Regions from separate parts of the Microcoleus sp. F4-D5 genome, predicted to be linked through region 2. Evidence: riboswitches for the same ligand, from Rfam matches in the RefSeq annotation. Region 2 holds a riboswitch; each other region holds the start of a gene.
What was found. Region 2 has a riboswitch for cobalamin ahead of QUA80_RS07275 (DUF1636 domain-containing protein). Riboswitches for the same ligand answer to the same signal wherever they lie in the genome.

Region 1 (4,195 bases), on a different contig from region 2:
CGTTTAAGGATGAATTTATTGCCTCTCTTTTAGCATCAGGTGGCAGATTAGTTCCTATTGTCTGCGACTTGTCAGCGCCGACATTTAATCCTAACGCTGCGATCGCGGATGCTGTTAGCCAAGGTGCACAAGGATTGATGCTAGCATCCCACGTAGATCGCATCGATCGCGCGATCGATCTAGCCCGTGCAAATCAAGGCAAATTAGCGCTTTACAGCAGTTCAACTCTTTACACCTTTCAAACGCTAAAAGACGGGCAAAAGGACGTTGACGGGCTTGTTTTGCCCGTTCCCTGGCATCCTGAAACTAATCCCAACAATCCATTTCCTAAAAATGCCAGTCAGCGCTGGGGAGGAGTAGTAAATTGGCGAACAGCAACGAGTTTTGACGCGACTCAAGCTGTCATCGCCGGCTTGCGTCAAAGCAATACGCGGTTCGGGTTGCAACAAGCACTCAGAAATCCGAATTTCTCGGCAGCAGGATCGAGCGAGGATGTGAAGTTTTTGCCCACGGGCGATCGGGCTAATAAGCCGATTTTAGTGCAAGTTAAACAAGGAGGAAGCACTGGCTATAACTTTGTCCCGCTGCGGTAAGCTTGTTAAGTGCGATCGCCCTCACATCTTGCACATTCTCAATCAGCCTTTCAGGGGGGACCATCCTGCCCGCCCCACCAGAAAATTCCCTCTTCGCTTCACAGGCATCTTGCCTGTTTATTCGCATGATTGAAATCTACTTTTGTCTTGAATTAGGAAAATTTTAAAGATAAACTAAAATAAGTAGATTAAAAGAGAGCGTTATATATGATCGCGCCAGTTGAAACCAAAACCTACACGGCTGAGGAATATCTAGAATTGGAAATCAATTCTCTGGATCGGCATGAATTTATCAATGGGGACATTGTTCTGATGGCTGGCGGTACACCGAATCACAATGAAATTACCACTAATTTAGTTGTTGCGCTGAAGCTGGCGTTAAAAGGGAAACCGTATCGGACTTTTGGTTCGGATCAGCGGCTGTGGATTTCCCAGCTTAATAATTATACTTACCCGGATGCGATGGTGGTAGCGCGCCCGATCGAGCTGCAATCTGGACGGACGGATACAATTACTAATCCCGTGTTTATTGCTGAGGTGCTATCTAAAGGTACTAAAGCTTATGACCGCGATGAAAAGTTTGCTGCTTATCGCAGTATTCCTAGTTTTCAAGAGTATTTATTTATCGCTCAATATCGGCTGCGGGTGGAGCAATATTCTAAAACAGATGCGAATAAGTGGATTTTTTCGGAATATAGCTGTATGGGCGATCGGTTGAGTTTAACATCTGTTGCTGTGGAAATTTCGCTGGCCAATTTGTATGAAAATATTGAGTTTGGTGAATAGGCGGACGGTTTTTTGTCAAATGTTCCAAATAGTGGTAATATTCCCGTATATCGATCGGCTCTGATGGAGAACAGCCATCAGACGTAAGGGGGAAAGTTCGGTGCGAATCCGGCGCTGTCCCGCAACTGTAAGGAGATTCTTGCTTCTCTGAGTCAGAATGCCCGCCGATTTGTTTGCAATCATGTTTTTCATCTGCGAGGTATGGATGATGGTGAGTTTATTATTTTTTTTATTATTGGATTGGGATTTTTTAACCGCAGATATCTGCCGATAAACGCAGATGAACGCTGATGTAATTTGATGGGCGTTCTAAAGCATATTGTATTTTAATGGAAATGAAAAGAAATGCGAGTGGAAGATAGTGTTTGGCAGGGTAGTTTTGGGTACTGGCAAAACTTGTTTATTCATCAGAATATTTTGTCGATCGGATATACTGCTTGGAATGGTTTTTTGCATCGAGGGCGAGGCTTGGTTGCTTGCCAAATCAATACTCCCATTAACCCCTCTGTGAATTGGAGCGTAGATACTATAAAGTACGATCTGGAATTTATTTCCGACTTGGAAGCAACCGTTTATTTGCAACAACTAGAAATAGAGGAAAACACTGTTTTAAATCTGCTCCAAATCATTGCTGGCTACGAGCCAAAGGAAGCAATTATATTTTTGTCGATCGCCAACGCTCAGATTGATATTAATTTGTTGCAAAAGTTGGCAATTTCTCCTGTTGAGTGCTATGAACAGGTATGCAAGCGCTGGGAAGAATTTCAACTCTGCCCGCAATCCTAAAACTTACTAAATTTTCCCAATGTCGCAGCCAAAATCAATCGAAATTTCCAAAGTAACTCGCTACCAAAATGCAGCGCTTAATTACTATTTGGGCCTGACAGATTCGCCCTACCTTCACTACGGTTATTGGAAAACCCTACCTGTGCCTGCTGAGGAACTCACGATCGCGCGGCTGCGCATCGCTCAGCAAGCTTACACAGATAAACTCTTGGATTTGATCCCCAAAGACATCAAAACCGTGCTGGATGTAGGATGCGGGATAGGGGGAAATGCGGCTTATTTGCTCGATCGAGGTTTTCGAGTGGAGGGACTCGCACCCGATCCGTTCCAACAACAGCGCTTTCTCAAGTGTACGGACGATCGGGCAATCTTCCACCTCACGAGGTTTGAAGACTTCAAAGCAACCCATTTCTACGATCTTATTCTCTTTAGCGAAAGTAGCCAGTATATGTCGGCTGTTGATATTGCTAAGGGTGCTGCCACTGTCCTCAATCCTGGTGGTTATGTACTGCTTGCCGATATGATGCGCTCTGATGTTAACTATACAGAGGGAATGTTTTCTAACTGTCACGTGGTGAAAGAGCTTCAGATTGCATTGATGCAAGCGGGGTTCAATGTAGTAAAAACTGAGGATATTTCGGCTCATATTTTACCGACGATTGACCTGTATGTAGATACTTTCCGCAGGTATGGACTGAACACAATGATTTATGTTGCGGATTTAATTGCGATCGCAGTTCCCCCCGTCCACAAATTCCTGCGCTGGATATTTCGTCGCTGGTTCAAGAAGCTGGTGGTTGAAGGATTGGATGCAAGTCAACTTTTTGAGCAACATCTCTGTTATGAAATGCAACTTTGGCAGTTGTCAAAATCCGATCGAGGCTGATACAAATTGTGTGAATTTCTTACTCCCTCCCCTTGATAAGGGGAGGGTTGGGGTGGGGTAAAAGTTTACGACTCCTGCAAGGATTTCTATACAATAGAAATCGGTAATCGGTAATCGGTAATTGGAGGCATAGCCTCCGGGTATTTATTCCCAGGCAGAGCCTGGGAACAAGGCTAAATAAAAAATAACAAATAACAAATAACAAATATGTCTGAATGGATTCTCGAATTCGCTGGCATTTCCTACTCCTATCCCTGCGGTTCGCGAGTGGCTATTCAGGGTTTAAATCTCAAAGTACCCGCTGGGAAACGCTGCGGGCTAATCGGTCAAAACGGCTGCGGCAAAACCACCTTTTTTTTGTTAGCAAATGGCTTGTATCAACCGCAACAGGGAATTATTAGCTGGCACGGTGAACCCTTGCGCTACGATCGCAAATCTTTGACGAAACTGCGCCAACAAATCGGACTCGTCTTTCAAAACCCCGAACATCAATTAGTAGCTTCGACGGTAGAAGAAGATATCTCCTACGGATTGTACAATTTAGGCTTAAAAGAATCCGAAATTGCTCAACAGGTACAGCAGGCGATCGACCAATTCGATCTAAGCGAACTCGCCCGCGAACCAATTCACAATCTCAGTTTAGGGCAGAAAAAGCGGGTGTCGATCGCCGATATCATGGTTCTCAAGCCCAAACTGCTGCTGCTAGATGAACCTACCGCCTATCTCGATCCGCGTCACACCCGACAACTTATCGGTTTACTCCAACAAATTCACAGCGCCGGAACCACCATTCTGTTAGCAAGTCACGACCTCGATTTCATCTACCGCTGGGCTGATTGGGTGTTTGTAATGGATCGAGGAAAATTGATTTTAGAAGGAACACCGGAAACCGTTTTTGCTCAGCGGGATGTCTTGGAACAATTGCAGCTTGGGGTACCGCTGGCGATCGAGCTGATGGAGCAAATAAGGGCGATCGTTGAGAGAGATGATAACTCAAAAATTCACACTTTTGAGCTGTTGCAACAAGAGATTTTACAAGCGCGGCGGCTGCTTTAAAGATTAAGCAGTTGTGCGATCTGGCCGGACAGGAACTTCATAGTGCAACTCTGCGAAGGCATCTCCATAAACCTTCGCGGATAAAAGT
Region 2 (4,195 bases):
CTGCGGCTCAAACGAGATCCAATGGTGGTCGTAAGGTGTGTGTGGCGGGTCGTTCGGATGGGCGGCAACTTCCCATCTGCCCGCAAGCATTGTATCTGGAATTGGGTTGCTAATTTCGATTATTTCTTTTATTGTTTCTCCCAATTCTGTAGCGGTTAATTCCAGGCGATCGCGATTACTTCTGACTTTCGGCAAGCGGGTAACATCGAGAGATTGCAGAACGGCTAAAGCATCAGCCGCTGACTTGTATCGGTCTTGCAGTCTCGGTGCTACCATCCTTTCCAGCCAGTTCATCCAACCCTGCTGCAACGGCGGTACTAAATGCCGATAATGAATGCTATAATTAGCATCGATCAAGTTGCCGACATCCGCAGATTTCGTACCAGTTAACAAGCAAATCAGCGTTATCCCCAAGCCGTAAAGATCCGAGGCTTTGGTTAATTCTCGGTTAAACATTTGTTCCGGCGGCATGAATCCCATCGTGCCTTTGACGACGCTGCTAGCCGCGATATTTCCACCTCCTAGCCGCGCAAAACCGAAGTCTACTAAATAAACATTGAGTTCGTCATCTATTAACAAGTTTTCTGGCTTGATGTCGCGGTGAATTATCGGCGGTTTCTGAGCTTGCAGGTCAACTAAAATTTCTAAAGTGGCGATCGCAATTTGCTTGATATCCGGCGGCGAAAAAGTCCGCGCGACAGCAGATTCGGCATTTTTGTATTCCTGCACCATGCAGAAACCGCTGTCAGTTTGAAAAGAATCGAGATAGCGGGGAATGCCCGGGAAATCCAGTTTTTGCAAAACTTTAATTTCTTGTTCGTAAGCTTCGTATTCTGCCCAGCTAGCACCTAATTGGGCAAATTGAAATTGCTTAATTACAACTAATTTTTGAGTATTTGTATTTTTCGCTAAGTATGTAACTCGGCCGCCGAGACTGTTGTGTCCGAGTTCTTTTTCAATCTGATAGCCCTGAGTGGAAAAATCGGAGAATGCGTTCATATAGTTTGTAGTAATTTTATTGTGGGAGGGGATTCTAGCCCGTCATTAACAGGCATCTTGCCTGTTCCACAAAAAGTTATGTTTTTTGGGATGGGTTTCTATCCTGTCAGCAACAGGCAAGATGCCTGTTCCACAAAGAGTTATTTTTTTTGTGGGGTTATATCCTGTCAGGAACAGGCAAGATGCCTGTTCCACAAAGAGTTATGTTTTTTGGGATGGGTTTCTATCCTGTCAGCAACAGGCAAGATGCCTGTTCCACAAAGAGTTATTTTTTTTTGATGAATCGACATTACCAACATAACTTTTTTCCAAAAAGGCGGCAAGTGCGGTATGATGTGATTTCGCGATCGGTTCTAGCGGGGAGCAGCCGTTAGAGGAAACGGGGAAAGTTCGGTGCAAGTCCGGCGCTGTCCCGCAACTGTAATGAAACCCTTGTGGTTTCTAAAGTCAGAATGCCCGCCGATATCTAACTCACTTTTGAACGCATCTGCGAGGTACGGATGATGGATGGAATTAACACGGCTGTACGCACCAAGCACAGTCTATTTGTTTGCACTGCTTGCGCTAGTGTTTGGAAAAACGGCAAGCGAGAAGGCAAAAGCGGCGGTCAACAATTCATGGAAAATTTGTCGCAACTCGCTAAAGATTGGGAGTTTTCGGATAAATTTGAGATTCAAGAGGTTGAGTGCATGAGTGCTTGCAGTCACTCTTGTGCGGTGTCTTTTGCTGCTGTTGGAAAGTACACTTATCTGTTTGGCGATTTACCAGCAAATGAGTCGGAAAGCGTCGAGGCTGTACTCGAATGCGCGGGTCAATACTATGCTAAACCAGACGGTTTGTTGCCTTGGTCTGAGCGTCCTCAAGCTCTGAAAAAAGGTGTTTTAGCAAAGATTCCGCCGCTGGGAAGTTAAGCTCTTTCCTTCCAGGCTTTGCCCATCGGGGATAACTAAAGCCACCAATCTGCCAGGGACTTAAGTCCCTGGCTAATAGCGAAAGTCCTCTAAAGAGGACTGAGAATAAAAATTTTAAACTCATTAGTCCTCTTGAGAGGACTTTCGCTTTGAGGCAGGGGTTTAAACCCCTGCCGGACTGTCGGTTTAACGAGTTTCCTGTCAGCAATTGACTGACCCAAAATTGAAAGATATTCAATCACACTACAACAACTAAATTATCAATGCACAAAATTCCTGTTACTGTCATCACTGGTTTTCTCGGTAGCGGCAAAACTACCTTAATTCGCCACTTATTGCAAAATAATCAAGGTCGCCGCATTGCTGTTCTGGTTAACGAATTTGGCGAAATCGGAATTGACGGAGAATTGCTGCGCGATTGCCAAGTTTGCGACGAAGAAGAAAATGTTAACAGCAAGATTGTTGAACTAACAAATGGTTGTCTTTGCTGCACTGTTCAAGAGGAATTCTTGCCGACTATGCAGGAATTGTTGAAGCGCAGAGAACAAATTGATTGTATCTTAATTGAGACTTCTGGCCTCGCACTTCCTAAACCTTTGATTCAAGCTTTTCGCTGGCCGGAAATTCGCACGGGTGCTACTGTAGACGGTGTGGTTGCTGTTGTCGATTGCGAAGCTATTGCTAGCGGTTCTTTTGTCGGTGATATCGATGCTTTGATGGCACAGCAGCAGGCTGATTCTAGTTTAGATCACGAAACTCCGATCGAGGAATTGTTTGAAGACCAGTTAGCCTGTGCCGATATGGTACTTTTAACGAAGGTCGATCGCGTAGATGCAGAAACTCACCAGAAAGTCCAAAGCTGGTTGCAGCAAGAGTTGCGTCCGAGTGTAAAAATTGTGCCTTGCAAAGGTGGCGAAATTAACCCTGATGTGCTCATGGGATTTAATGCGGCGGTTGAGGATGATTTGGAGTCTCGCCCGAGTCACCACGATACTGAGGAGGAACACGAACACGATGATGATATTAACTCGACTTACTTTATTGCCGATCGCGAATTTGAACCTGAAGCTTTGGTCAAAAAACTGCAATCCTTGATGCAGCAGGAGGAAATTTATCGGATTAAAGGGTTTGTGGCGGTTCCCAAGAAACCGATGAGGATGGTGTTGCAAGGTGTGGGCTCGCGCATAGAATATTTTTACGATCGTCCTTGGCAACCTTCTGAACTCCGCCAAACCAAATTAGTGCTGATCGGTCGAGAGCTAGAACGCGATCGAATTGCAGCTATAATTAACAACTAATTGTCATCTGAGAGGGGCGGGTTGATGGATATTTTGAATTGCAGCAAATATTATTGGCAAACTCGCTCCTCCAAGCTCTCACGAACAATTTATTAACATTATTTAATATTGTGACCGCTGCCAGCAAGTTTGGTATAAAATAGCGATAATGGTTATCATTGTACAATAATCGAGGTCAAGTATGGTGACTGCTGGGGCGATCGAATCAGTTCCTGTTACCGTTCTCACGGGTTATCTCGGCGCAGGCAAAACTACGCTACTGAACCGCATTTTAACACAGGAACACGGCAAAAAAGTTGCAGTCATCGTCAACGAATTCGGCGAAGTAGGCATCGACAACCAACTGATAATTGATGCCGACGAAGAAATTTTCGAGATGAACAACGGCTGCATTTGCTGTACAGTCCGAGGCGATTTAATTCGGATTATCGGCAACTTGATGAAGCGGCGAGACAAATTCGACCACATAGTCATCGAAACAACAGGTTTAGCCGACCCCGCACCCGTAATTCAAACCTTTTTTGTAGACGAAGATATGCGGGAAAAATTGCTGCTAGACGCAGTTGTCACCGTAGTCGATGCCAAGCACATCTGGCAGCACTGGGACGCAGACGAAGCTCAAGAACAAATTGCATTTGCCGATGTAGTTTTGCTCAACAAAACTGATTTAGTGACTGAGGAAGAATTGGCAGAATTAGAAAAGCGAATTCGCGCCATGAATGCAATGGCAAAAATTCACCGCACCCGCAACGCTGAATTACAAATGGATGCTTTGTTGGGCGTCAAAGCATTTGATTTGAACCGGGCATTAGAAATCGAGCCCGACTTTTTGGGCGAGCACGATCACGAACACGACGAAACTGTTACTTCGGTAGCAATAGTAGAATCCGGTGCTATTGACGGCAACAAATTTAGCGATTGGATTGAGGAATTGTTGCGAACTCAAGGGCCGAATATCTTTCGTACAAAAGGCATTTTGAATGTCGC
Region 3 (4,195 bases), on a different contig from region 2:
TCCAGCTTGTAACAGCATTTCTTTCAGCGCTGCACTGGCTTTGCGGGGGTCAAGTGCAATTGCGCTGACACCGGATTTTTGCAGGAACTCTTTATAGATTGCCGCCGGTGAACCAAAGATATCTAAATTTAAAGATTTTTGAAGTTCTTCACTAATCTGGCTTCTATCTAAATAAGCAAGGCCGCCTCTTACCAAATGCCCGCCAATTCCTTCTTGCAAGCTTCCTTTAGACATCAGCAGAACTCGCGGATAACGCTTTGTGCGGCGACGATATTCTCTGGCCGCCGAGATAACAGCGAGAACTCCTGGAACTTCATCACCAAAGCCGATGACATCGTAATAACGCAGATCCATGACCATTGTTTAATAACCTCTGCTGATTGTCATTTTTTCGAGCTGCATCTCAATGTTTTCCGTCAAACTCTCTGTTTTTTCCACATCTAGCTGCATTTTTCCTGAGTTTTGCGATAAATATTCACATATTCCTGGATGCGGCAACCGGGTTTTTTCCAGAAAATTTTTCGTTGAGGACGATCGATCTCGGTTTAAAAACTCGGTTTCTCAGCGTCTAGAGTCCGTCAGTCTGGTGCTCTTGATTGCCATCAGCTTAGATTATCAGGATCTATCCCCAACTCCCGCAGTCGCTGAGCTAGTCGATCGGAACGTTGGGCCAATCGATCGGCGCGCTGCGATTCCTGTTGGGCGCGCTGGGCTTCCTGTTGGGCGCGCTGCGATTCCTGTTGGGCGCGCTGCGATTCCTGTTGGGCGCGCTGCGCTGATTCTTTCACCTGTTCTTCAGGAGTCAGATAACGTTTTCCACCGGCATCATACCAATACAACCACTCCCTTGTCACCCCAGAATAACTTCCCCTTTCACAACCAATCCCCAAACCAATTTCTGGCATCCAAACTGGATTTCCTGGCTGCAACTCGTACTTCCCATTGACTAACTTGTGTACTTCCAAACGGGGTTTACGGCGGCGGCGGGAAGAATAAATCACGTAATAAAGTACGCCTAAAGCTTGATATTCCTCCAACTTTGTGCTGTATTCCTTGCGATAAGTTGGGGAAACTACTTCCAGCACAAAAGTCGGCAAAACATTTTCATCCCACAGCACGTAACTGGGACGCAATTCTTCATCGTAAAACCTTTCTACACCTAAACTCAAGAAAGCATCTGGCACAATGGCAGGTTGATCGGGGTGATAATAGATACCCATATCTATGCCAAAAAACCAGTCCATGCGTTCTGCCCAAAGTATCAGCAATATTGCTTTTAACAACCCCGGTATTAGTTCTTGCAGTTCGTTATCCACAGGCGTTTCATCAGAGTCTGGTAGTTCATCGGCTGAGGGCCAGTGCCTGGGCAAGTTGTACTGTAACATTGCGGCTTTCCTCAAAACTCATTAATATTATACCGTTGATTTGTTTGGCGATAGTATTGATTGAACGAATCGCGAAGACGCGAAGGAAAAGAAGAAAATATGATAGGTAATTTTGACAGAGTTAATCTGAATGAATTTTTGTAAAATATTTGCTGAGACTTACGCGATCGACTAAACTATGTCTAACCAGTCGGTTCTAATGGGGAGCAGCCGTTAGAGGAAACGGGGAAAGTTCGGTGCAAGTCCGGCGCTGTCCCGCAACTGTAATGAGAGTCATGTCGCTTTCTGAGTCAGGATGCCCGCCGATGTGTTAATTTACATAGTCTCATCTGCGAGGTTCAGCGTGAAGGCCAGAAATCGGAAATTGGTCAGCTTGGGATTGATGGCTGGCTTGAGTTGTTATATTGTCCTGGGATCGGCAACGCCCGCCGCAGCTATGCACATTTCGGAAGGTTTTTTGCCGGTGCAGTGGGCTGCGTTTTGGTGGATGGTGGCGTTGCCTTTTTTTGCAGTAGGTTTGCGATCGATTGCTCGCATTACAAAAGAACACCCGGAACTTAAACTATTGCTTGCTTTGGCGGGTGCGTTTACTTTTGTGCTTTCTGCTTTAAAAATTCCCTCGGTAACGGGCAGTTGTTCTCACCCGACGGGTACGGGTTTGGGTGCAATTTTGTTCGGCCCTTCGGTGATGGCGGTACTGGGGGCTTTAGTCCTGTTGTTTCAAACGTTACTGTTAGCGCACGGTGGCTTGACAACGCTGGGAGCGAATATGTTTTCGATGGCGATTGTCGGCCCGTTTGCCGCGTATTTTATCTATCAATTGCTGTTGCGAACTGGCAACCAGCGGGCGGCAATTTTTTGTGCGGCGGCTTTGGCAGATTTACTGACTTATGTGGTGACTTCGATTCAATTAGCGTTAGCTTTTCCGGCAGCAAGCGGCGGTTTTATGGCTTCGTTTCTCAAGTTTGTTGGCATCTTTGCTATCACTCAAGTACCCCTAGCAATCAGTGAGGGATTGCTGACTGTATTAGTCTGGAATTGGCTGCATTCTTACGGGAAGCAGGAGTTGGAAACTTTGAAATTATTGAGACAGGAGTCATAAGCCGTGAGTCAAAAAAACACAAGAAATCAGCAAGCTACTTCACAACAAAATTGGATGTTGGTAATTGCTGTCATCGCGCTTGCCGTTATTCCCCTAGTTTTTGTCCGGGGTGAATACGGCGGAGCGGATGGGGAAGCTGAGAAAGCGATTGCGGAAATTCAACCGGACTATCAACCTTGGTTTAACCACTTTTTTGAGCCTGCTAGCGGAGAAATTGAAAGTTTGCTGTTTGCGACTCAAGCGGCGCTAGGGGCTGGCGTAATTGGCTACGCGATCGGGCTGTACAAGGGGCGCACGGAATCTCATAAATCTGATGATGAATCGCCGTCGGAATAAATGGCGAATAAACGGCGAATAGAATTCGCTTCTACACATACAAAGTCCGCCTGCGCGGACTGAAAGACTTTGGAATGAACCATCAGATTGATAGTCTGGCTTATACAAATCGCTTGCGGGGGTTGCCGCCATCTCACAAGTTATCCTTTGCGATCGCCCTTTTAATTCTGTCTCTAGTTTCTGGGGCGATCGTCCAATTGTCGATCGCCCTTTGGTTGGCCGTCTGGATCGTCGTCTATGCGGGTATTCCGGGGAAACTGTATTTGCGGTTGCTGTCGCTACCATTGATGTTTTTGCTGACAAGTTTGCCTGCTTTGGCGATGGGTGCGGTTGCGGGCGATCGTATCCCGGCAATTGGGTGGGATATTTGGCAAGGTTGGGGCATTAGCACCGGCACTTTTTATCTCTATGTGAGCCGCTCTGGGATATACCAAGTGAGCTTGCTGTTTGCCCGCGCCTTCGCATCGACAAGCTGTATGTATTTCATCCTCTTGACGGTGCCATTTACCGAAATCTTGCAAATTCTCAGACAATTACGCTGTCCAGAGTTAGTCACAGAACTGCTATTACTAATGTATCGGTTTATTTTTAGCTTATTGGCGATCGCCGATGAACTTTGGATTGCTCAAAACTCGCGCTGCGGCTACCGCACTTGGAAGCTGGGAATGCACAGTTTAGGTATTTTAATCGGGCAATTGCTTCAGCGAACTTTGGAAAACTACCGTCAAGTCTCGCTGAGTTTAGCGTCGCGCGGCTTTAATGGAGAACTGCGCGTTTGGAATTCTTACCCTTACAAACCTTCGCGAAGATATACCTTGGAAGCCGTGTTTGGGTGTACAGTTTTAACTTTGTTAGGTGTTGTATTTTAATCTAATTAAACTTTGGGGCGGGCTAGAAGCCCACCCCACTCATGGTTTCAAGAAACAGGACTGTCAAAATTAGAGGTGCACCACCTTAGCAATTCTAAATGAATTGTGAGATGGGCTTCTAGCCCTTCCAAGCTAGAAGCAAACCATCCCAATCTTCATTTTATCAATATGACTTTTATGAACTAAAGTAATGATTTTTATGAATTGACCTTACAATAAACCTATTGAATAATTGTCATCAATAGCTGTTATGTAGGGAAATTACATTATGAACAAACGGCACTTCAAAAAAATACTTTATTTCTTAATGACCTCCTTGACCGTATTTATGGTCACAGTCACTCATGCAGCAGCCCAACAACTACCGTTTTACTGGGATAACATCAACGTCACAATCGACGTTCAGACGAACGGAGATATGTTAGTTACCGAAACCCAAAAATATGTGTTCACAGCCGACTACAACACTGAACGATATCGCTATATTCCTCTAGGTAAGGTAG
Region 4 (4,195 bases), on a different contig from region 2:
TCCGCTCGAACACGGTCATCAAACTGCTGCCAAACCCCCGCTGTGTCAACAATTGGGCAACTTTTGCTGGCGTATGTCTGTCAGCGCTCAACACCAGCAAGCGCGCGCCGGAGGACAAAGCAAGGGCGATCGACGCGATCGGGCGATTTGTCAAACTGAAAGTCTCAACTTGGGCCAGCGGCCAACCCAAACGGGCGCAAGCAAGACTAAAAGCCGATGCTGCGGGAATCACAGTCATTTCGGAAATAGGAATTTTGCGCGACAGCGTGACGCCGATGCCGTGACACATCGGATCGCCGCTGGCTAGGACGCACACAAATTGTCCCCGGCGGCGGATGATTTCATCGACTGTTGTCTGCAAAGGCGAAGCCCAAACCAATTGTTCGCGGGTGTCGTCGGTTGGTAGCATTGCTAGGTGACGGGCACCGCCGACAACGACTTGAGATCGAGAGAGTAGAGAACGGGCGATCGCACTTAATCCCGAAAGTCCGTCTTCGCCAATCCCCACCACCGAAAGCCATTTGTGCATTGAATCCTTACTGCTAATTACTACTTATCGATTCTCAAGAATAATATCGGATTTCCATTCATAATTCTTTCTTCTACTTGCCTCATTCCGAGTCTTTCTGCGACTTTAAGCGACTCAATGTTTGGGCGATCGCAGCTTGCGACAACATACTCAAAGCCAAGTTCATCAAAACAATACTCTATTATTTTGGTTGCAGCTTCAGTAGCGTAGCCTTTTTTAGTTGCTGTTGGCAGCAATGCGTAAAGTAACTGGGGCTGTTCTTCTTCAAAAAAATACCACAAACCCACAAATCCAATCACTTCTTGCTCGGTGTTGGTCTCGATAAACCACAAACCGAATTTATTTTCTTCAAACAGCTTTTTGTTTTCGGCAAGCATTTCTTCAACCTTTTGTAGCGACCAGATTTCGCCGTCGCACAGATATCTCCTCACATAGGCATCGATAAAAATTCTATGAAGCGTGTTGAGGTCGCTCTCCACAATCGGTTTCAAAACCAATCTCTGAGTTTCAAGTATCATGCGGATTATTTTTCTCAGGTTCAATAACGATCGCACCTATCAATATTAGTCCGGGACGCACGGCCGGTCATAAACCTGGTTTTTCGACAATACTTGGTTATCGCGCACAGATAAGGCAAAAAACCCGGTTTATGCAGGTTTTGCGTAAGTCTAATTAACAAACAGTGCTAAACCACCGTAATCACTGGATAGTTGTAACTTTCCTTGACTACCAAACCATCTTTCCAATAGCCGATCGAGATTTGGTTGCTTTTGGAATCAATGATTTGACCTTCAACTTTAACGGTGTAATCATTGTACCAATTGGAAATTACTACAAAATCATAATTTTTGTCGGCTGAAACAGCGATGTCTTGACTAATTAATTTTGATTCTCGAAACTCAACTAACATTTCTTGAAAAAAGATTTCTCTTCCTTGGCGGCAGTTTTCTTTGCCGCTAGTAATTGTACCATCTCCTTCAATCATCACAGTGTCATCCGAGTAGTATTTTTCCAAAGCTACTGATGTTTGGAATGTCTCAACAAGGTGATTGATCTCTGCGAGTTTGATTTGCAATTCTTCAATTGTCATAAATAAATAAATAACGCGATCGCAGGTTTTACAGCCGAAGTTAGAAGTCGCGCACTCTTAGAGTGATTTTGACTTAGATTATATATTATAAAAAATTATTCAGGAATCAGCAAGACAATCAAACGAATTTCCTCCCTAAAAGGCGAGCTCGCCCGGAGATTTGTTAAGAAACTCGATCGATCTGGCTGATGCCGATCGACTTGTGATAGATTTCTTAAACCTGAAAGCGGGAAAGTCCGGTGCAATTCCGGCGCTGTGCCGCAACTGTCAAAGTCAGAATGCCGATTTCAGGAGTTTACTTTAGATTCCCTGCGTCGCACGGGGAGGAGTTTCTTTGTTAGCTTTGAGTGAATTGCCGACTTGTCCGGGTTTATTTTACGGTTCCCGCGCCCGAGACGGAATATTATCGAGAATGCGGATTCCGGGGGGAATTTTAAACGCGCAGCAGTGTCGGACGATCGCCGATTTGGTCGATCGATACAGTACCGGTTGTTTGCAAGTAACGAATCGGGCGAATTTGCAAATCCGAGACTTGAATTCGCCAGTTTCTGATGAAGTTTGGCAAGATTTGCTGGAATTGGGATTGGCATCTCGCCGCGTTGAAGTTGACCCGATTCGCAATATTATGGCAAGTCCGACAGCAGGGATCGATCGCCAGCAGTTACTCGATACTCGCCCGCTAGTGAAAGCTTGGGATGATTACCTGCAAACGCATCCCGAATTGTCGGAACTTTCGCCTAAGTTCAGTATTGGCTTTGACGGCGGGGAAGCAGTTTCGATCCGCGATTTACGCAACGATATTGTATTAGCTGCTGAAGGGCGTTCAACCCAATCAGAAATCGTTTTTCGGCTGCATTTAAACAGCGACACACGAATTTTAATCCAAGAATCGCAATGTATTTCAGTATTAGCCGCCCTCGCTAGCGCCTATCTTGAATACACAAAAAATAAGCCTCGAATTGATGGTAAAAAACCGCGTTTGCGTCACCTGCTGGCAGATTGGGGCGCTGAAACTTATCTAGAAAAGGTACAGCATAATTTACCATTTTTATTGCAATTCACATCTTGCAAGTTTCCCAAAAACAGGCAAGATGCCTGTTCCACCAAGAGTGAATTTGCTTGTGGGGTGGGCATCTTGCCCGCCCGATCGATCGCCTCATCTGAAAAATCCCTCCCCCATCACCAACATCTCGGCATTTACCCTCAGCAACAGTCCGGTTTCTCCTACATGGGAATTGCACTGCCCCTAGGTAAGCTAGAATCAAAACAACTGCGGAATTTGGCAAATTTAGCCCAAAATCTAGCCAGCGGTACCCTGAGACTTACGCCGTGGCAAAATCTGTTGATTTCTGATATCCCCAACTCCCAGCTTTTTGAGGTAAAAGAGCAAGTTGCCGATTTGGGATTGCACTCATCCCCAACTCGCCTAGATTCGTGCTTGGTGGCTTGTGCCGGCAGCAGCGGCTGTGCGTCGGCGGCGACAGATACTCAAACTCACGCCTTAGCAATGGCGAGGGATTTAGCGCAAAAATTGACGATCGACCTGCCGATCAACATTCATTTCAGCGGTTGCCAAAAGTCTTGCGCCCAGCACCGGCCAATTGATATCACGCTGCTGGGAATTCAGATTGAGCGAGGAGACGAGATAATCGAAGGTTACAACATTTATGCGGGTAGAAAAGATTTACCCTTCGGGCGGCAAATTTTCCAGAGGGTGAGTGCGGTCGAGATGCCCGGTGCGATCGAGCTTTTGTTGAAGGTATATCAGCGGTTTCGAGAGCCTTTGGAGTCATTTGGTGAGTTTGTCGATCGGCTGGCGATCGACCAATTACAGGAGTTATTGAACACCGAAAATGGGAATTTAAACTGAAAAAAGATTCCATTGAAACTGACAAATTTTAATCATTTGTCTTTCTATATCTCTTGATAATTCTTCATTCGCGCCCTTTCCATCTTCGCGGTTTATTCAAAAAATCTATTTCACAAATCCAACAAAATTCCCATAACAGTTTTAAACAATGATTGACTACATTCGAGACGGAACAGAAATCTACATCAAATCCTTTGCCACAATTCGATCCGAAACAGATTTGTCAACCTTGCCGCCCGATTTAGAATCGGTAGCCGTGCGACTAATTCACAGTTGCGGCATGACCGATATAGTTACAGATTTAGCAGCTTCGCCCGGGGCCGCAACCTGCGGACGCCAAGCCCTCTCAGCAGGTGCGCCTATCCTGTGCGATGCCCGGATGGTGGCCGAAGGCATCACTCGCAAACGCCTTCCCGCTGACAATCAGGTGATTTGCACCCTCTGGCATTCCGAAATCCCGGAGTTGGCGCGGCAAATGGGAAATACTCGATCGGCTGCAGCTGTGGATTTGTGGCTGGACAACTTGCAGGGTGCAGTTGTGGCCATAGGCAATGCCCCGACAGCTTTGTTCCGACTGCTGGAAATGCTGGATGCCGGAGCACCCAAACCGGCTTTAATTCTGGGTTTCCCGGTAGGATTTGTCGGGGCTGCCGAATCCAAAGCCGAACTGGCAGCCAACAGTCGGGGAGTGCCATTTATTACGCTG

Region 1: another riboswitch for cobalamin. It lies ahead of QUA80_RS04570 (hypothetical protein); the one in region 2 lies ahead of QUA80_RS07275 (DUF1636 domain-containing protein).
Region 3: another riboswitch for cobalamin. It lies ahead of QUA80_RS04605 (energy-coupling factor ABC transporter permease); the one in region 2 lies ahead of QUA80_RS07275 (DUF1636 domain-containing protein).
Region 4: another riboswitch for cobalamin. It lies ahead of cobG (precorrin-3B synthase); the one in region 2 lies ahead of QUA80_RS07275 (DUF1636 domain-containing protein).

What each region holds. Positions count from the first base shown of each region.
Region 1 is NZ_JAUBSX010000006.1:32,821-37,015, reverse strand. Features, by position in the region: gene QUA80_RS04580 (ABC transporter substrate-binding protein) at 1-593, shown strand, start outside; gene QUA80_RS04575 (Uma2 family endonuclease) at 801-1,379, shown strand; cobalamin riboswitch at 1,418-1,562, shown strand; gene QUA80_RS04570 (hypothetical protein) at 1,725-2,165, shown strand; gene QUA80_RS04565 (methyltransferase domain-containing protein) at 2,185-3,051, shown strand; gene QUA80_RS04560 (ABC transporter ATP-binding protein) at 3,259-4,107, shown strand; gene QUA80_RS04555 (dihydrofolate reductase family protein) at 4,111-4,195, opposite strand, start outside.
Region 2 is NZ_JAUBSX010000010.1:53,871-58,065, reverse strand. Features, by position in the region: gene QUA80_RS07280 (serine/threonine-protein kinase) at 1-999, opposite strand, end outside; cobalamin riboswitch at 1,331-1,477, shown strand; gene QUA80_RS07275 (DUF1636 domain-containing protein) at 1,500-1,910, shown strand; gene cobW (cobalamin biosynthesis protein CobW) at 2,174-3,208, shown strand; gene QUA80_RS07265 (GTP-binding protein) at 3,390-4,195, shown strand, end outside.
Region 3 is NZ_JAUBSX010000006.1:40,464-44,658, reverse strand. Features, by position in the region: gene QUA80_RS04615 (FAD-dependent oxidoreductase) at 1-360, opposite strand, end outside; gene QUA80_RS04610 (Uma2 family endonuclease) at 603-1,385, opposite strand; cobalamin riboswitch at 1,560-1,706, shown strand; gene QUA80_RS04605 (energy-coupling factor ABC transporter permease) at 1,768-2,487, shown strand; gene QUA80_RS04600 (energy-coupling factor ABC transporter substrate-binding protein) at 2,491-2,823, shown strand; gene cbiQ (cobalt ECF transporter T component CbiQ) at 2,898-3,692, shown strand; gene QUA80_RS04590 (DUF2207 domain-containing protein) at 3,961-4,195, shown strand, end outside.
Region 4 is NZ_JAUBSX010000079.1:29,071-33,265, forward strand. Features, by position in the region: gene cbiE (precorrin-6y C5,15-methyltransferase (decarboxylating) subunit CbiE) at 1-529, opposite strand, end outside; gene QUA80_RS27080 (GNAT family N-acetyltransferase) at 550-1,047, opposite strand; gene QUA80_RS27085 (hypothetical protein) at 1,215-1,619, opposite strand; adenosylcobalamin-variant (AdoCbl-variant) riboswitch at 1,832-1,911, shown strand; gene cobG (precorrin-3B synthase) at 1,954-3,489, shown strand; gene QUA80_RS27095 (precorrin-8X methylmutase) at 3,638-4,195, shown strand, end outside.